2 regions of the Wandonia haliotis genome follow, and region 1 is predicted to be linked to the other one. Evidence: riboswitches for the same ligand, from Rfam matches in the RefSeq annotation. Region 1 holds a riboswitch; the other holds the start of a gene.
The links. Region 1 has a riboswitch for thiamine pyrophosphate ahead of thiM (hydroxyethylthiazole kinase). Riboswitches for the same ligand answer to the same signal wherever they lie in the genome.
Positions count from the first base shown of each region.

Region 2: linked by a shared signal. The riboswitch ahead of ABDZ97_RS16070 (TonB-dependent receptor) and the one ahead of thiM (hydroxyethylthiazole kinase) in region 1 are both predicted to bind thiamine pyrophosphate.

Region 1 covers NZ_BAAAFH010000003.1:1,012,319-1,022,749, reverse strand. Annotated here, with positions in the region: gene ABDZ97_RS05150 (T9SS type A sorting domain-containing protein) at 1-933, shown strand, start outside; gene ABDZ97_RS05145 (hypothetical protein) at 930-1,085, opposite strand; gene ABDZ97_RS05140 (LamG-like jellyroll fold domain-containing protein) at 1,097-2,170, shown strand; TPP riboswitch at 2,431-2,523, shown strand; gene thiM (hydroxyethylthiazole kinase) at 2,579-3,382, shown strand; gene thiE (thiamine phosphate synthase) at 3,379-4,017, shown strand; gene thiD (bifunctional hydroxymethylpyrimidine kinase/phosphomethylpyrimidine kinase) at 4,014-4,847, shown strand; gene ABDZ97_RS05120 (TenA family protein) at 4,834-5,484, shown strand; gene ABDZ97_RS05115 (T9SS type A sorting domain-containing protein) at 5,927-7,678, opposite strand; gene ABDZ97_RS05110 (DUF1573 domain-containing protein) at 7,861-10,110, opposite strand; gene ABDZ97_RS05105 (PorP/SprF family type IX secretion system membrane protein) at 10,092-10,431, opposite strand, start outside.
Region 2 covers NZ_BAAAFH010000022.1:749,105-759,535, forward strand. Annotated here, with positions in the region: gene dnaK (molecular chaperone DnaK) at 1-360, opposite strand, end outside; gene ABDZ97_RS16040 (hypothetical protein) at 562-816, opposite strand; gene ABDZ97_RS16045 (RNA polymerase sigma factor) at 823-1,383, opposite strand; gene ABDZ97_RS16050 (hypothetical protein) at 1,713-2,222, shown strand; gene ABDZ97_RS16055 (ABC transporter ATP-binding protein) at 2,223-2,924, opposite strand; gene ABDZ97_RS16060 (FecCD family ABC transporter permease) at 2,921-3,931, opposite strand; gene ABDZ97_RS16065 (DUF6687 family protein) at 4,030-5,100, opposite strand; gene ABDZ97_RS16070 (TonB-dependent receptor) at 5,160-7,577, opposite strand; TPP riboswitch at 7,641-7,739, opposite strand; gene hemH (ferrochelatase) at 7,948-8,970, opposite strand; gene ABDZ97_RS16080 (Rossmann-fold NAD(P)-binding domain-containing protein) at 9,043-9,843, opposite strand; gene ABDZ97_RS16085 (AAA family ATPase) at 9,840-10,382, opposite strand.

The sequences.
Region 1 (10,431 bases):
TTTTCATTCGAAGTATGGATTAAACCAGACCTTCCACAAACAGCACCTTATGGAATGATTTTTTCTGCCAACAGTGATTCTGAATCAGAGTTATTGCACCGTTTTGTTTTACGACTTTCCGGAGATGAAGATATTGTCAGCAACTCTGTTGTTCTTAATATTCCTTCTGGCGGATTTTTCCACAAATTAACCGGAACCACCAATGTAATGGATGGGAAATGTCATCATGTAGCATGGACATATAACAATGGTACTTCACGTTTGTATATCGATGGTATTCTGCAAGGTACAATGAACAGGACTCTTGTTTTTGAATTGACAGACCGATTCAGTCTTGGACAAGAATTTGATCCTCCTGGCTTCACTCCTTCCGATTTCTTCAAAGGCAGTATGGATGAATGCAGAATTTGGGATCATGAAATCAGCTCTACACAAATTACTAGTTTCATGAATATGGAAATTTCTCCTGCCAGCTCCGGTCTTGAAGCATACTTCCAATTCAACCAGGGAATTTCAGGAGGAAACAATAGTGGCGAAACATCGTTAAATAACACGGTTAATCCTAGTCAATCCGGGACACTTCATAATTTCGGTTTAATAGGTAGCACCTCAAATTTTGTTCAGGTTATGTGTAAAATTGTTTCCAAGAGTGCTTTAGCAGAAACACAAATGAACACATTAAACTCTGTAGATGCGTCATTATATCCTAATCCGGCAGACAACTTTTTCTATATCAGTTTACCTGAAAAAGAGCTGGCTCAAATTCAGGTACTAAATAGCTCCGGTCAGATTTTACTCAAGCAAGAGTTTAATTTCGATCACGACAGTAAAAGAATTGAGACCGAAAATCTGATCAATGGTATTTATTTTGTCCGAATTTATCTGAAAAACTCAAATCAACTTCTTGTAAAAAAACTGGTTGTTAATCATTAATTTTTTTCAATAAGTAAGAATAGAAGCCAAAAACGGGGGAATACTTCCCCCGTTTTTTTGTCTCTTTTTACACCAGTATTTTCTTGGTTGATTCCATTTTTCTTATTTCCTTTGACGCTAAATTCATTTTCCTGATACTCTGTATCCAACAAACAAACTTGCTATGAAATTCTTTCTGATTTTATTATCAACGGTATTTTGCTTTCTATCAACAAGCTATTCTCAGAATACAGCACTGCACTTTGACGGAACTGATGATTATGTCGATCTGACCTCCATTGCCTCCTTTATGCAAGGGCGGGATGAATTTTCTTTCGAAATCTGGATAAAACCTGATGTTGCTCAGGCATCGGATTACGGAATGATTTTTTCCGGTAACAGCAATAATGTCGGAAACCAACTACATCGTTTCGTTTTACGGCTTTCCGGACCGGAAGATTTTACCAGTAATTCCGTTACTCTCAATATTCCTTCTGGAGGTTCCTACTATAAAATAGTTGGATCAACAGATGTATTTGATGGAAAATGTCACCACATAGCATGGACATATAACAACGGATTATCCAAACTCTATATAGATGGTAATCTTCAGGGAAGTACGGTAAAACTTTTAGCTTTTGAAGCTACCGATCGTTTTAGTCTCGGTCAGGAATATGACCCTCCCGGATATACTCCTACTGATTTTTTCAAAGGGAAGCTTGAAGAATGCAGAATTTGGGACAGAGAAGTCAGTCCTTCACACTTAACAGAATTTATGCATACAGAAATTCCCTCTTATCAAAACGGACTACTCGCGTACTATCGATTTAATCAAGGAATTGCAGGAGGAGACAATTCAAATGAAACAACCTTAATCAATGAAGTTACAGGAGGACAGTCAGGACTACTTAAGAACTTTTCTTTAACGGGTTCCTCTTCTAATTTTATTACAGCCAATTGTGTAACTCTACTAGCTCTAGATCAGATCAGTGATGTCAAACAACAAAAAATAGAATATAGTATTTACCCCAATCCTACAGCAGAAAAGTTCTTCTTCATTAATGTATCAACAGAAGATCTGGTGCAGGTAGAGCTAATAAACTACTTAGGTCAGGTTGTTCTTAAACAGGAAATCGTATTCAGTAATTCTAGTCACAGAATCACAACAGAAAATATAACTCCAGGCATTTACCTTATTAGAATAAATTTAAAAAACGCTGCAACTACGTTCACCAATAGGCTGGTTATTATTAACTAATACTAGAATAATCACAAAATATTTTTGCTTTTCACAATTATAATATTCATATTTGGAGGACTGAATTTGAAGCAATTCACAATAAGGATTATTCCGTTGTGAAAACATTTGGGTTGCTCCTTGTCCATAATCAGGGAGCATTTTTTATTCCCGAATGTTGTCTATTCCACATCAAAAAGTAACGATCCGACATATAAAAGCATCTGATTCATACGCTACAGGGTATTTTTGTGGTTTCCATTCTGAATTAGCTATATTTGTATGCGCTTTGGGGGTATTCTGAAAAGAATTGAGAGAGTCCCTTTGAACCTGATGCGGCTCACACCGACGTAGGGAAAAGCAAACGACATCTTTACGGATGTGTTTTCTTTTGTTTTCAGATTTCCTAAAGCATTTTATGTAAAAACAATGACAATGGAAAAAATTCTCTGGAAACACATTCAAACGTTAAAAGCAACCGCTCCTCTTGTACACAATATCACGAATTATGTAGTCATGAATACTACGGCAAATGCACTTCTTGCCGCGGGAGCTTCTCCGGTTATGGCGCATGCCAAGTCGGAGGTACAGGATATGGCAGCACTTGCACATTCGTTAGTTATCAATATCGGAACACTAGACGAATACTGGTCAGAAGCTATGCTTATGGCCGCAGAAGCGGCACATACGCAAGGGAAACCCTGGATACTGGACCCTGTTGGTGCGGGAGCCACACCTTTTAGAGACACTGTGTTACAACAACTCCTGCAATTCCGCCCAACGGTTATCCGTGGAAACGCTTCTGAAATTATTGCGTTGGCAAAGGCAAATTCTACCCGAACCAAAGGAGTCGACAGCACAGCTGAAAGCAATGAAGCAGTAGCTGCTGCAATGACGATTGTCAAACACTCCCCATCCATCGTTTGTATTTCCGGTGCTACGGATATCATTACGGACGGTTCACAAACGATTTTGATCCGTAACGGTCACCCACTGATGACCAAAGTGACCGGGCTGGGGTGCACTGCATCTGCGTTAATCGGAGCATTCATCGGAATAACAGCAGATAAAACAGAAGCAACAGCAGCTGCGATGGCGCTTATCGGAATAGCCGGAGAACTGGCAGAACAACAGTCCAAAGGACCGGGAAGTTTGCAGCAACACCTCATCGATAAGTTGTATAATCTTACCGAAGAAGAGTTTTATTCCCGGATCAAAATTGAAAAGCAGTGATTCCGCTCAGGCAGTTTCCCTATCAGTTGTATCTCGTTATCTCGGAAGCAGATTGTAATGGGCGAAATTTTCTGCACGTAGCTGAACAGGCTATTCTGGGAGGTGTGGACCTGATCCAGTTACGAGAAAAAAACTGTTCTCAGGAAGTCTTCCTTAAAAAAGCACTCCAACTCCGGGAGCTGACAGAAAAATACGCTGTCCCCCTGCTTATCAATGACAATGCCTCCGTTGCTATGCAGGCAGACGCTGCCGGAATACACGTAGGAAATACTGATACGCCTCCTACAGTAATCCGGGAACAATGGCAGGATCGTACAAAACTTGTCGGTTACTCCATTGAATACCTGGATCAATTGCAGAACGAACAGGTTACCGCCTCGGATTATCTGGGCATTAGTCCCGTATTTAGTACGCCTACTAAAACGGATACTGTTACGGAATGGGGACTCAAAGGCATTGCATCCATACGACAATTGACTGAAAAACCATTAGTCGCTATCGGCAATATACATGCGGGTAATGCCCGGGAGGTTATACAGGCAGGCGCTGACTGTATTGCCGTCGTATCAGCTATCTGCAGTGCTCACGATCCTCAAAAAGCGGCGTACACGTTAAAAAATGAACTTGTAAAATGAAAACATACAGATATCCTTCCGTCCTGACCATTGCCGGATTTGACGGTAGCGGAGGAGCCGGCATACAAGCCGATATGAAAACAATTTCGGCGTTAGGTTGCTATGCAACTTCTGTACTAACTGCGCTCCCGGTTCAAAACACCACAGGAGTACGAAAAATTTATCCCATCCCTGTTGAGGCTGTTTCCGATCAGATCGAAGCAATCCTTGACGATGTGTTTCCCGATGCAATTAAAATAGGCATGGTACATACTCCCGAACTCGTCGAAACGATAGTAAAGACACTGGGGAAGTATAAAAAAGTACCGATTGTCTTTGATCCTGTTATGGTCGCCACCAGCGGTCATCGTTTGATTGAAGAAGAAACCATCTCCACTATTGTTCAGCAGTTGTTTCCAGTCGCTTCTGTTATTACTCCTAATATGGATGAAGCGGCTATTCTAGCCGGAATGGAAGTAAAAACACTGGACGAAATGCGAACCGCAGGAGAACGAATCAAAACCCTGGGTTGTAACAGCATCCTGTTGAAAGGTGGTCATCAAGAAACCCAGACGATCACTTCTCTTTTTCTGGATCAGGATCATAACTTCCATGCGTTTCATGCGGAAAAGTTTGCTACGCAAAACACACACGGATCAGGCTGCACGCTTTCTTCTGCTATTGCTTCTTATATCGCACAGGAAAAAGATCTTTACTCCTCTGTAGAGCTGGCACAGAACTATGTCTATGAAGCCATCAAACACGGAAGGGATGTACAAACCGGTAAGGGCAATGGTCCCCTGAATCACTTTTTTAACCCTCAAAAACTAATTAAACATGAATTGGTCTGAAAACGCATGGAAAACAATCGAAGAGAAATACGCATCTATTCTGAAGATGCCATTTATCACCGAATTGACAAACGGGAGTCTTCCTAAAGAGAAATTTCGTTTTTATATGGCGCAGGACTCTCTTTATCTGGAACACTTTGGAAGAACACTGGCACTCATTGGAGCAAAAGCTTTTGCTATTGAGGAAGCCCTGACTTATATCCGCTTCGGAGAGTCAGCAATTGTTGTGGAAAACGCACTTCATGAATCCTATTTTGAGGATTTTGCTGTAACAGACCGGGGCACCTTACAGCCTGTGTGTCATCATTATGTTCATTTTTTGAAAAGTACCGCAGCCTTTGAACCCGTGGAGGTAGCCATGGCCGCAACTCTTCCCTGTTTCTGGATTTACAAGAAGGTAGGCGATCACATTCTCAGCCAGGAACAAAAAACAGGAAACCCCTACCAACGCTGGATTGATACCTATGGCGGCGAAGAGTTTGCTGCGTCCGTTCAAAATGCGATTCGAATTTGTGATATCGCAGCTGAAAATACGACTCCTGAAATCCGGAAAAGAATGACGGAGGCTTTTGTCACTGCTTCACGTATGGAATACTATTTCTGGGAAGCAGCTTATGAGCTTACGCAATGGAAGTGATACTTTCTAAACACCTGTTTGAATACACTGAAAGACTCATACTACTACAAAAAACAATTAGTAATGACTAGTCCTAAATAACCGATACAGGTTTTAGACTAAAATAAACAATAATTATATCCCAGCAAGCAAACACATATTTGCTGGGATATTTGTTTTTATTCTGATTTCCTGATGCTGATGCATCTGTTTTGGAGTTTTCATAAAACAAGAGTAATAAGGTCTACAAGTGTTATATATTCTAATACCACACTCTACTTCCTGGACAACTCCCAATTTAAAGGATAGAGAATAATCCTTCTGCGTTCGTTTTACATAATCTGATCCTTGGTCTTCTTTCATAACGATTCTTTTGTGTATCGATATTTCAGGACTAGACATAATAATACAAAAAAAGGAGGAAGCTTACTTTACTCCCTCCTTTTACATTGTGGATATAATATTATTCTTTTACAAGCTTAAAGCTTTCTGTTATTCCGTCATCATAAGTTACTACAGCCATAAAAAGACCAGAACTAATATGACTTAGATCAAGAAGAACATCATCGTTTTCAGCTCCCGATTTCGGTTCAAATTCTGCAACAAGCCTTCCTTGATTATCAAAAATAAAAACTGAAGACATTCCTTTGCTACTTTTTATAGAAAGCGATCCTACCACAGGGTTTGGGAAAAGGATTGTCTCACCTTCAATAACAACATCTTCTATTGAAGTTCCTAATGTACTTTTTGATAATACCGGGTTACAAACTTCCCACCATCCACTAGTTCCTTGAAACTGGTTATTCAACCAAACATGGTTTCGAACTGACAAATTACCATAATCATAAAAACACGAAATATCTGAATTGCTACCATTAGAGTTGAAGTCACCTGAAACTATTCTGTCTGTAATTTTAGTAGCATCATATTGACTTGAATACCAAATTCCATTTGGCCCAGAATAATTTAAGTTACTCCCATTTGCCGACCATCTATGAGCTCTTGTTGTAGCACTTCCATAATCATAAAGAGCTACAACATCAGATTCAAATCCATCTAAATTAAAATCTCCACTCACTAAACGGTTTGTTATTTTCAATGCACTGTAATTATTAGATGTCCAAACACCTCCTGTTCCCCCCTGCATCGATAATGATGATCCATTCGACAACCACATATGAGCCGTTGTAACAAAATTACCATAATCATAAAAAGCTATAATATCTGATTTATAACCATCTTTATTGAAGTCTCCTGAAACTACTCTACCAGAAATTTTGGTCGCATCATACTGATTAGAAGACCACCATCCTGTCGATGTCCCCTGTGAAACAAAAGCACTTCCTGTAGACAGCCAGACATGCGCTCTGGTCGTGAAGTTACCATAATCATAGAATCCCATCAGATCATCAACATATCCATCATGGTCAAAATCTCCAGCAACAAAAGCTACTAATTTAGTAGCATCATAGCTTCCTCCGTACCACCATCCTGCGCTTCCATGAAACGTAAATGAGTTACCATTTGATGTCCAAACGTGAATTCTTGTCATAAAGTTACCATAGTCATAAATAGCCGCAATATCATCTTCATATCCATCTCGATCAAAATCTCCGGAAACGACATGAAGTAACTGCCCTGCCTCATAATCATCTGATTTCCACCAACCGTCATTTCCTTCATAACTCAAGTAACCATCGGTCTCCCCATTCCAAACATGCAAAGCAGTAGAAAACTTACTATACCTGTAGAATGCCGCCAAATTATCTTTCTTTCCATTTCGATTGAAGTCTCCTGATACAACTCGACCACTGATGTTATCCGCACCATAAGGACTAATAATCCCCGTCAGGTTAACAGTAAGTGAGTTTGACCATGAAACATAGTAATCATTAATGGTAAGTTTCACCTTATATTCTCCCGGTTGATTTAAATGGCTATGAGGAATTGTGTACGCATTAGCAGTACCAGAAGAAGTTTTGTGTATTTGAACATTATTTCTGTACCATGTCCATTCATATGTAGTATTCGCTGGTTGTACTGGATCTGTTAAAGCTGTAGAAACAGTTAAGTGAATACTGCTTATAAAACAATTCGAAGCATTTATTAAAGAACTTGAATGTTGTCCGTTATACGATCCATTTAAAAAAACATGCTGAGAAAACAAAAAGCCTGTTAGAAAAAAGGTTAAGAATAGTGTTAAAGTTTTTTTCATGTGTATATTTTTTTTGCAAAAATAGAATATTATAAATTAGTTCGAAGCCCTAAATACATCTAAAAAAACAAAGAAAACATACAGGACTCAGAACAAGATAATTATAAACTACTCTACCGAAAAAAATCATGTCGAACACAAAAAAATTGCAACTTTATTAGGCTTCTCTTATTTCGTCCAGTTCATTCTTTCACTTCTACGGAAATCATTAGCTCAAGGTTTTGCGCATATCCGGTCGTAATTTCGATGGATTTTACGGTATGCCCCATGAAGTCGGATGTATCGAGCGTGGCTTTAAACCGGACGGTTTCACCGGGTGAGAATTCACGATCAAATTCAGGGACAGCGATACAGTTACATGGAATTGTTACAGCCGTAATTTTAACCGGAACAGACGTTTGGTTACGGATACTGAATTCCACTTCAATTTTTTCTCCCGGTTTTCTTACCCCTGCATCTATTATACGTTTTTCAGCCGTCAATGCCTGTATCAGACTGTCCTCTTCGACGATAAATGTTACGCTTTGTATTTCAATCTTTCGCTCCATCGCAGCCGCTCTTGAATACACGGAGTTTTTCTTATCGTTTGGATTATCACTGATCAACTGATCCGCTACATATTCTCCAAAAGGAATTTCTGTAAACACCAATCGTCCTCCGTTTTCCGCTGTATTTTTCATAAACGGAGCAAAAACACCTCCCTCATACGCCCGGAGATAATTTACCAGTGAAGCTATCCGACGCTTGGTTAAGTTCACATTGTAATCTGTTTTTGCCAGAGGCGAAGCAAATCCTTTCACCTGAACATTAATCTTTGCTCCTTTCTGTAATTCCTTGAGTAATAAATCACGGAACAGCTGTAAATCTCTTACGCCCTGATCAACATATTCAATAAAGAAATCTTCGATATCCTCTTCTGCATCACGCGCTCTTTCCGACCCAAGTCCTTTGGCGTACTCTTTCTGATACGTAGGAAGCATTTGCGTATAGTCATTGTACGAATCAATATAATTCACGGTAGTCGTCGTATCCCAGGACCTTGGATTTGGAATATCATTGTGAAAATATAACGTAACAGGAAGTCGTGCATTTAATTCCTCCAGCGTTTCTTCGGGAATCTCTATTTCCGGTTCGGGTGTAGGGTATAATTTAAAAATATCGGAACAACAAGTAGGATTCTTCGAAAATAAAGATCCTATCCGGTTACTGGAGACATAGGCTGTGTCTCCATACGTGAAATAATACAAGTCGTTCGCCGGGCTGTTTACCGGCACACCAAGATTCTTCGGTTTGCTAAACTCATTATTCTCAAATCGTGCCTCGAACACGTCAAAACCTCCATATCCTTCATGAAAATCGCTCGAAAAATACAATACTTTATTTTCTCTGTCGAAATAGGGGGTTACTTCATTCCCCATTGTATTAATCGATTTAAAATTCTTTACCTTTCCATACTGATTCCCGTTTTTAATCACACTGAAGTAAATATCCATTCCTCCTTTTGAATCCTCTCGATTTGAAGCGAAGAACAGCCACTCATCCCCCATCACTTCCCCAATCGCCGGTTGAGTAGTAGTCGTTCCCGGCTCATTAATAATTTCACCTAATGAATCAATATCAGCCCATCGACCGTCTTCATACCGGGCAACCATTATTTTGCAGCGATAGGTAGCTTCACCTTCGGAACACAAGCTAAAATAAAACCGTTTTCCATCCAGACTGAAAGAACCGTTCCCTGAATTCATCTTTTTGTAAAATAACTCTTTTACGACATCCGCACGTGTGTATTTATCGTCCTGCTTGTCCGAATAATACAAATGCGTGTGATAATCGTTTTCGTAGACTTCTTCGTTCGTGTGCACAGAATCGGCTCTCAGGGATGAAAACAACAGCTTATTTTCAAAAACAAGGTGACCAAATTCAGCATTTTTGGTATTGACCGTTTCCGGAAGGTTAGTAAAAACAACATCTGCCGAATCATCAATGGTCGACTTTGCCCAAACACAAGCTGAAATCTCTTCGCGGGATTTTTTATAGGCGAATCCCCGTTTATCTCTCGCATACCTCTTCTTAGCTCTTTTAAATACTTCGAGAGCAGCTTCATAATTCCCGCTTTGTTTCAGCATCATCCCGTAATAAATGAGACTATTCGGGTACAACCGGGCCTCTTCCTTTTCATAGACTTTTCCATAATAACGAGCAGCATTAGGATAATCCTGATAAGCCCGCAACGTCTCCGCATATTTCCACAAAATCGAAACCGAAGAGGAATCATACAACAAAGCTTTTTCGTAGTACTCTTTGGCATAATAATAGTCTCCTTTTTCGTACTGTTCTTCTGCAAATTTCAAAATCTGCTTCAGCTCCGTCTGACCGGACAGGGAAAAAGTCAACAGAAAAAAAGGTATGAAAATTAAATGTAAACGGGACATATTCGATGATTGACCTTTTTAGGTTTAAACGTTTTTAAAATGTATTGCAGTGTTATTTCAATTCCCCCGCGCACACGTGATGCCGGAACTAATTTGGAAAAATTAATATCATAACTCAAGCCTGCAAACCAGTTCTGATAATCCATTCCTACCATCAGGTAAGCTGCATCTCGCGTTCTGGAAAAGGCACCGAAGTACATTGCCATATACTCCCCTCTTTTCTCTTTCAGGATGTAGCGCAATTGACTTCCAAAAATAAGTTCATGATATTTCCCCTGAAAATTCATAGAAAAGGAAGGAATAATATCCCAGTCCAGCCCG
Region 2 (10,431 bases), on a different contig from region 1:
TTTTTGAAGAATCATTGCTGATATTTCCTGAGGTGTATAAAGGCGATCATCAATTTTTACACGTGGTGTATTATTATCTCCTTTTACTACCTGATAAGGTACACGCGTTACTTCCGAACCTAAATTATCAAAAGTAGTCCCCATAAATCGCTTGATCGAATAGATCGTTTTCTGAGGGTTTGTAATGGCCTGACGTTTTGCAGGGTCTCCTACTTTACGCTCACCACCTTCCACGAAAGCAACAACCGACGGCGTAGTACGACGACCTTCTGCGTTCGTGATTACAACCGGCTCATTCCCTTCCATCACGGACACACATGAGTTGGTTGTTCCTAAGTCAATTCCAATTATCTTTCCCATAACTCAATTAATTTCATTTCAATTTAAACACATCTCTCTTTAGACAAGGATTGTGCCACCCGGGGTAAACTCCGGTTTTCTGACAGGTGTTCAGTACCACTACAAACAAATACTGCCGAAATGTCAGTTTCAGTAATCTACAACGGTGTTTTTATGACAAGTTTAGGGGAGGAAAACGAACTGTAGATACATAACGAAGATCTACTCAACCACTTTTTCTATTAAATCGGGTGCTTCTTTTTCACTTTCTCTCGATTCCATAAAAACCAAAAAGAGGATCAAGAGGATAAGAAAAATAAGTAAAAATAATTTCGGGTCTTTATAAAGTGGCTTTCGGGGTCGTTTTGTCAACCTATCATATTCGTGAGAAAGACGTGAAAAATCCTTATTCCGTTTTATTTGTTCGGAAGTCGGGTCCACTTTCTTTTTTGTTCTATTGACTTTTATCTCTCTCATCACTTTTTATTTCTCCTGTTGCATTTTTTCAATAATACGGTAAATCCGCATCTTTGCATTAGCCTCAGTAATATTGTAAATATCGGCAATTTCACGAAAAGAAAGCTCTTGAAAAAACCGTAGTTCAATCAGATCCAGTTGTTCCGGCTTCAGACGATTGAGCTTTTGTACCAACACCTCCTGATGATCCTTTCCTTTCTCATCACACTCCATTTCTTCCAGTAATGTAATGATATGCTTTTCCTCAACCTCAACTGTAAAATTCCTGCTGTTTTTCCGGAAATACATATTTACCTCATTCTGTGCGATACGGTATAACCAGGTTGAAAAAGGGAATCCCCGATCCTCATAGTTTCCTATCGCTCCCATCGCTTTAATAAATACTTGTTGCGTAATATCCGATGCATTTTCCTCATCACCACCCAGGCGTTTAAATACAAACCGAAACATTTGCTCAAAGTATTTTTCGTATAATAGCCCAAAGTGCTTATGGTTCTGCTGAGCCAGCAATATCATCTGCGCATCCGTCAGTTCTTCCTGTTTATATTTTTTCCGTTTAAATAGCACCCGGTCCTTTTGGTTTTGATTTGTACAAAGTAAATGTAACGTTTATGAAAAGTAACAGAAATAGGTTAACTATTTTTTGCTTCTGATGGCAACCTGAATATCTAAACGCACAAAATAACCGCTACATTTACAGAAATTAGTACACCAATACATTGTATAAGATCCGATGAAGCTAAATAAATATGAACATCAGAAACATTCTACTAATACTTCTCACATTTCTACTCGTCCAATCCTGTAATACAGAATCAAAGAAAGTTGCCCATAAAAACTGCTTGTGTTTTGAAAAGATAGACCCCGAAGAGAACGAATTAGAATTTCACTTTCAGATGAATAAATGCTTTTCGGAAACCGACTTCTTAACCGATCAAGTAATGGTTTTAAACAGAGAAGATTTTATAAATACAGTTATCGATGAATTACAATTAAGTTGCGGCAATTATAATCAACTGATGCAAAGATATGTTTCTTCAATGTCAGAATTAAAAACAAAATACTACTGCTCCCAATCCGAATGTAAAAAAGCCAAAAAGGGTGTTTATAAAATACTTGATTCATTCTATAATGAAATTAACTATACTATTGGTGATACACTTTTCCATCACAACTTAACTACGGGGATAATTGTAAAGGCGATACAAACCAAATTATCTCCTTGCCTAAGTGTGGCGGATCCATTCTATTCGAATGATGACAGGATTAACGCGTTAATGCAAGAACCTAATCGCTCTGTTTATACACGCATCCTTTCCGTAAAAGGTGATACTGTAATTCTAGAAGGTACGTTCCGCAATAACCGTACTTTAAGCAGGCAAATCTGGCTGAGAGAAAATCCATAATTATCCGAACATTTCTTCTACCAACTCTTCTGAGCATTCGGTAGCTGGGATACAATGCAGCTTTTTCTGATGAATGTATGCTACCTTGTCGCAATAGCGTGTTGCTAAATTTGGTTGATGGGTACTCAACAAGATAATCTTACCGCTATCAGCTAGTTTCCGGAGTTCTTTAAACATGCGTGATCGGTTTCCTACATCCAGAAAAGCCTCCGGTTCATCTAACAAAATTACCTCTGCATTCTGAAAAATTGCCCGGGCAACAAGCCCCATTTTTTGTTCTCCGTCACTTAATTCGGTAAAAATGGACGTTGCAAACTCCTGTAGGTAAAATATTTCAAGAACGCTGAGTGCCTCCTGTTTTTCTTCCTGAGAAGGAATGTCTAAAAAGTTTCGCGTAGAAGATCTTCCCGAAAGAATAACATCTAACAAAGTCACTCTACCAAATACGGGTTGCTTTACCGGAACGTATACCATTCCTGAAAACGGACGAAACGATTTTCCGAATTGCATTTTGCAACCAAAAAAGTCAATGTTACCTGTAATATCTTGTGTAAACCCACAAAGCCCCCTTAAGAAAGTAGATTTGCCTGATCCGTTCTTTCCTAACAAAGCTGTCATTGTCCCTTTTTTGAGCTGAAATTCAGAAATATGAAACAACTCCTTGCCACCAATAGCTACCCGAATATCATTCAGTTTCATCATATCCCTATTTGCTTTTTTGAAGAACGAATGATCACAAAAATAATTACAGGAGCACCGAACAGTGCGGTAATAGCATTTAGAGGTAATGGCAAACCGGCATTTCGTAAGATAAAGTCTGCCAATACGGCTATTAATGCTCCGCCAACAAACGAAGCAATTAACAGAACAAGATGGTGCACACTCTTAAAAAGCAGTCGGATCAGCTGAGGAACAGCAATTCCAATGAAACTAACAGGTCCACACTGTAAAGTAACCAGCGTAATAAGAATACCTAATGTCAAAACAATCATGAGCCGGCCTCTGGAAAGGGAAAATCCGGAAGCGATAACCTGTTGCTCTCCATACACCCATGCATTTAATAATTTCGGAAAATAAAAAATACCGAAAAGGATAACAGCTATCAACACCAAAGCATACCATCCGAATGTCTCATGAGAAACGGAAGAAAAACTCCCAAACCCCCACTCAACATAACGCCTTGTTTGCGCATCATTAGCCAGATTCAACAATAAATTGACAAAGGAAGAAGCAAAAAAACTAATCATCAGACCAATCACAAGAAGTGTTACACCCTTGATCCATTTGTTGAGGATAATCAGAACTACTAAAACACTAAAAGCACCAATTGCTCCCAGTGCATATTGCGAAAACAAACCTGTCCATTCAGCCACGAATCCCGTAGCCAGAATTCCGGCGGCTACACCGACAGATGCTCCGCTTGACACTCCCAAAACACCCGGCCCGGCAAGGGGATTTCGGAAGAAAGATTGAAGTACTAACCCTGAAAAAGCCAGTGCTCCTCCGCTTAATGCCGCATTTATGGTCCGCAATAACCGCTCTTCCATAATGTAACTCCAGGATGTATTTTCTACAACACCTCCCCACAGCAACGACCAGGCTTCCTGTAAAGGAATATTAGCATCACCCGAAAATAGGTTCAATCCGAAAAATACAATAAGAAGAAGAACGATCCCCCCAACTACTACTATGTCTTTTCTTGAAATAATGGTGTTTACCTAATAATTATGTACAACGACAAAACTACACAAATTTCCATTTGCCAAATTTACAATTACTGAATAGTACGTACAGGTTCATTCCGTTTTTACACTGCCCCCTCTTTTACCTCCCGGTTGTAGCGTCTCATTTCCTCCCACGTATACATCGACTTCTGAGGTGCGTTTTCTAACCTTTCCCGATAGAATTCGATGACAAGAGCAACCACGTCTTTTTCTGAAACAGAAGAACTCAATAGATTCCGCGTAAAAGGATGATCAAATCGTTGTTCTTTCGTAAACGAATTACTGTTCAGGCTAATAATAGGCGCCGTATCCGTAAACTTTTGTGACTGCCATGCATTTCCTGATTTCTCTAGCTCGTTCAGACGATCAATCAAATCTTCGGGTTGAATTCTGGGGAAACTCTTGCGCGTAGCTGTGTCAATCCAGGTTGTATATTTATACTCTAACTCATAGCGGTTGTCCGGATAGATACTAAGTACCATATCTGCAATTTCCGAATGGGCATACAATGCATAATAATGAACAGGTCGTGGTACATGAATAATCTGAATACGGACATCCTCAATCCACTCTCGATCGCCCTGATCTCCAATCAGCCGATAATCTTCCCGAACTCGATTGTATTCTTCTTCCCAATCTGCCTGATAAGCTTCCGGATTGATAAGTACATCTCCAAAATTTTCTAAGAACCAATCGTATTTATCCACACACATCTGCACCTCTTTTTGTTCGGTAAACTGGGCACCAAAGGGAGCATAAAACAATTCTTTTTCCTTTTTGTTGATCCAACAAACCAATTTAAAGGCTAAATCCGACTCAGGAAGGTGAGGGTTGTATTCCCGAAAATCTCCAATGAGTGCCATTTGCCTGAATACTTTTCCGAACGTTTTTACCGTTTCCGGATACACAAAACACCACACCCCTATAAACCCATCAATATCAAAATGATTGTTAGTAACCACAGGATATTGCAACTCAGGAATGTTCTGTTCTACAGCATTGATCACAATTTCAGCACTTGTATCTGCCTGTAGGTCGGGGTGAATATTTGCACCCCTCCAATGAGAAAGGCAAAATGCTTTCGGATGAAAACAATCCACGCCGACAATCTCAGGGTACTCACCAACTTCATTGAAAGGAATAAATCTTTTCATATTTCTGTCATTTTCAAAAAAAAGGGAGGCATTTTCACGCCTCCCTAAAAAGTATTCTTTTACAATCTCAGACGAATATGGAATAGGAAATGTGTTCCTGCCTGCGGATAATAATAATTTTCTGTTGTTCGTTCTCCACCGTAAATATAACTAAAGGTGTAGCCGTTATTCTCGTAAAGATTATTGAAGATGTTGTTCACCATAAATCCAAATGTCATTTCTTTAAAGAACACATCTCTCAAGGTATAGTTTACACGGAAGTTCGTTACAAAGTACCCGTCCAATTGTCGGTCTGTGTTAGATGTATTATCCAAGAACTGACGACCTACATATTTGTTAATAAACGAAATCTCCAAATCATCTACAGGAAGAACAGAAATTCGTGCTCCGGCAATAACATTCGGAGAAAAAGCGATGTCCGTATTTTTGTGTGTGATCACTTCCTGCGTTCCGTCATCGTAGTTATCTATATACTCCATAAATTCAGCAATTTTATTAAGACTAAATGCCGCATTAGCTGTGAAATGAAGATATTTGATCGGTTTGTATCCCAGTTCAATTTCCGTTCCCAAACGATAACTTTTATCGACATTTGAACGTGTATACCCACCCACATCATTGATCTGACCGGTAAGCACCAACTGATCTTTATAATACATGAAATATTCGTTGATATTCAACATCAACTTTTTGTAACGCATACGATAACCGAACTCAATATTATGTAATTGCTCCGGATTCGGACGGCTATCCGGTGTACTTTCTGTAAAGTCCTTACGCACCGGCTCCCGATTCGACATGGCATACGAAAGATACAGATTATGCTTTTCATTGAAATCATACATCAAACCTGCTTTCGGATTCAGAAAGTGATAATTCACCACTTGATCCGTCAGTGTCATTTCTTCATTAATCACAGCGTTTCCTTCAAATCGAAAATCAACAAAACGATATTGTACATCAGCGAAAGCAACTAACTTCTTCCATTGGTAGGTAGCTTTCAGATATGAATTCGCTTCTGATTTTACAGCAAGGTTATCATAGTATCTATCACGGATATCGCTTTGTGAAGCATAACGCGCCCAGATAATTTCTCCAAAGTGATCCCCTATGTATTGGTTTGCTCCCCCTCCCCAAACAAGGTTAAATCCTTTTTGATTCGTGTAGTTCAGTGAAAAAACACCACCATAAAAATGATTATCCAACCAACGGCGGCGAATCAGGTCTGTATTCACAACTGTATCACCCGCAACAATAACAGGTTGTAATCCATACGTATCAAAATCGTCATCTCTTCTGAATTGCTCATAATATCCTTTCCCCCGGGTATAATGACCCGACACATTCAAATTTAATTTGTTAGAGAAACGGTGTGAGAAGTGAAGTTGATAATGGGTTTGTTCATAATGATCAACTTCATTATCGTAGTATTTTTGTTCTCCGTTTTCATCAATATAGGCACCTGCGGAATTCATACGACGATGATCATTCAGGTCGTCCTGAAAAACACCGTTCCATGCCTGGTATGTTATTTCTTTTCCACCAAAGATATTGAAACGCAGGTTCGACTTCTTCCCGTGCCATGCGCCGGAAACATAAAACGATTTCAGATCAGAGGAAGCCCTGTCGATATATCCGTCAGAAGAGATCTTGGACAAGCGCGCATCCATACTGAACTTATTATTAATTAAGCCTGTCCCCGCTTTAATCGTATGCCTCCATGTATTGAACGATCCATACGCATTATCCAGTTCGGCGTATGCTTTCTCGTTCAACTCATTCGTTTGAAGATTGATACTTGCTCCAAAAGCTGCAGCTCCGTTCGTTGAAGTACCTACCCCTCTTTGCACCTGCAGATTGTCTACAGAAGAAGCAAAATCCGGCATGTTCACCCAAAATACACCATGTGACTCAGCGTCATTCACAGGAATACCATTGATCGTAACATTGGTTCGGGTCGGATCTGTACCACGAATCCGGACTCCCGTGTAGCCAACCCCTGCTCCTGCATCAGAAGTAACAACAGTTGACGGTGTTTCATCTAACAAATACGGTAAATCCTGTCCAAAATTACTTTTGTCTAGATCTTCTTTACTGATTTCGTTATAGGTTGTCGGAGTACGTTCATTAGCACGAACCGCTTCAACAATCACATCCCCTGTCATAAAAGAGGTCGGTTGGAGAGCAATGATCAATTCCTGATCTCCATCCTTAATTTCTATTGTTTTCTCAAAATTCTGATACCCCAGAAAACGTGCCTGAACGATATACGTTCCATTTTTAAGTCCCTGAATTTCGAAATCTCCGGAAGAACTGGTGTGAGTCCCTAAAAAAGATTCTTTGATTCCAACTTGCGCTCCGGTAAGCGGTTCTCCTTCTTCGTTCTGAACCTTTCCTTTAATGGAATGTTGCGCTTTGAGATGAATGGGAATGGCCATCATTGCCATCCCAATAAAAGCAAAAATACTTGTCTTCATGTTTAAAAAACATTTAACAAGAACAAGGGGCTAATTCTTGGGAATTAGTAAAAAATTAAAATGATAAAATTGTCACTCATTTCCCTTCGCCGGCATGATCCGGATCAGGTTCAATGGGTATAATCTCAGCCTGTCAATAGACAGACACCCCTTAGAGACGCCGCAAAGGTATAACAAGCATTCGGATTTATCAAAGAGGAAATGCTCAATCTTTATTTGAGCAGGTTACAGAAAGCTATCAAGATGCTGATTATATTATTGTTACTATCAGTTCTTAATCTATTAATACAAATTGAAACCAGTACCGTTGCAACATCTCAAATTGACAGAACTTATCCATCAAAAGAATATCCAGAATATCTGCCTTTCATCAGAGTTGTCGTCGAACAATCTCTTCTAAACCATCTATAAAACGTGGATGATCATTGGAACTCGGGACCAGTTGCACTTTTTCACCACCGTGTTCTTCAAAAATCTCCTGGTATTCGTCTCCTATTTCGATTAGTGTTTCCAAACAATCTGCAACAAAAGCAGGACTAAAAACCAGTAATTTTTTAGCCCCTTTTTTAGCCCGTTCTTCCACTACATCATCCGAGAAAGGACGCAACCATTTTTTATCCAATCGCGATTGAAAACAGACCGTATACTTTTCTTCAGGTATTCCCAGCTTTTCAGCTATTAGCCGTGTTGTAGCATAACTTGTTGCCTTATAACAAAACTTATTTTTCTGATTGATTTCTGTTTCACAGGGCTGATCTTCGCACAAATCCGTATCCTCATACACCTTATCCACCTGACGTTCAGGCAAACCATGATACGAAAATAAAATGTGATCATAATCTTCCAGATTAAACAACTTTGCCCGCTCGACAATAGAAGCTATGTACCCTTCATTATCCCAAAACTGTCCGACAATTTTCACCTCCGGAATCACCCACCATTTTCGGATAATTCGCATAGCTTTTTCAACGGCTGAACCGGAAGTAGCGCTCGCATATTGCGGAAACAGGGGGAGAATAACAATACGATCGTAGTTTGCTTTTCGCATTCTCTCAAGCACTTTATCCATAGATGGATTCTGATAACGCATGGCGACCTCAAAAGTGACCTGCTCACCTTCAAAACGTTTTTCCAGTGCTTTACACAAATTATCGGTATGAGTTATCAATGGGGAAACACCTTCTCCAAGCTTCCATAACTCCTGATAAATCTTTGCCGATTTTGGAGCGCGAAACGGAACGATGATACCGTTAACAAGTAGCTTTCGGGGCAACCAGGGAATATCAATAACCCGAGGATCATTTAAAAACTCACGTAAATACCTCCTTACATCACCCACTTTGGGGCTGTCAGGAGTTCCCAACTGAATCAAAAGCACACCTGTTCTTTTCATAATCGCAAAAATACTAAGGAAACAACAAAGAGGAGTCCTTTTGGTTTAGCAAAAATGTAGATTCCTTAAATTCTATTTCAAAATCCCAAAATCTATCCCTAACTGCTCCTTTGCTTTTCGGTTCACTATTATTTTCGGATTCTCTATCTGAACATCAGAAAATTCGGGTAGTTCCAAGGCTAGAAGTTCAGCCTGTTTTGTATAATACTCCTTTCTTGAAGGATGCCCGCTGGAGCAAATATTAAATACTTCATTGGTCAACTCTTCATCGATAACTTTCTGAAAAGCAGTCAGCACATCCTCCCGATCGACAAGGTTTACCGGAGAAAGCGCATTAGGCAGTTCTTTCTTACCTGCTAAAAAACGTCCCGGCTGCCGATCTCCGCCAATCAGTCCTGCTAATCTTAAAACGACTAGTTTTTTACCAAAAAGTCTTCGCAATCCCTCTTCGTACCTAAGTTGAATCAAGCCACTCCCTTCCGGCGTGTATTCATTTGTTTCATCCACCATTCCCATTCCATCCGGATAAACAGATGTCGAAGACGCCAACACTACTTGTTGCAGCGATTGAAAATTAACATTCTCAGAAATCCATTGTATATGTTTTTCATAAGCTGTTCCGCTCATCGTTCTTGACTTCAAAGGATACGCGATTACCAACACTTCAGGATTAGTACTTTTCAATTTACGGACAGCACTCTCCGATAAGGAAGCTCCCACTTCCACTATCAGAGGAATGATTCCTTTATCTTCAAGTAAGGAGAGCTGACTTTGACGTCTTACCGACCCTATAACTTCATATCCATTCCTGACAAGCCGCTCCCCCAAAGGAAGACCTAACCAGCCACACCCCAAAATCAAAACGGTTTTCATTCTAAGACAGCTTCTACATGATTAACAATAAAATCTACCCGATCCCGTGCTGAACCAAAAGGAACATCAATCAGTTCGTATCCGTGTTGTGAATAGGTTTCTTTTAACTGATTATACGCTTTTACAGAATGATCAAACTCTTCCATACGTTCCTCGTCATTCTCAAAAATCTCGCGCCAGGGTGGCAAAACAAACACTAGCGGAAAGTAAGAATAAGACGCAATATCCTTATTCAATTCTTCATAAACGGGTAATCCTTCCAACTCCAGATATGCCTTTACATCCAAAAGACAACGATCAAAGAAACACAATTCTATACTTTCTGTTTCTTTGTAATCAAGTAGCATCCCCTGCTGAACTTTATAGGAGAATCCGGTAACATCCTTCCAGGGAAGGTCATCACACTCATCTTCCAGACTTTTTCGAATTACTTCACGTGCTACTTCTCTATACGCACAATATCCTCTCTGTAACAACTCTTCTATAATGGTAGACTTTCCTGTTCCTCCTCCGCCTGTTATTACGATACGTTTTGCCATTGTTTCATTTCTGTTTTGCAAAGGTATTATTCTCAGTCAAATGATAAAA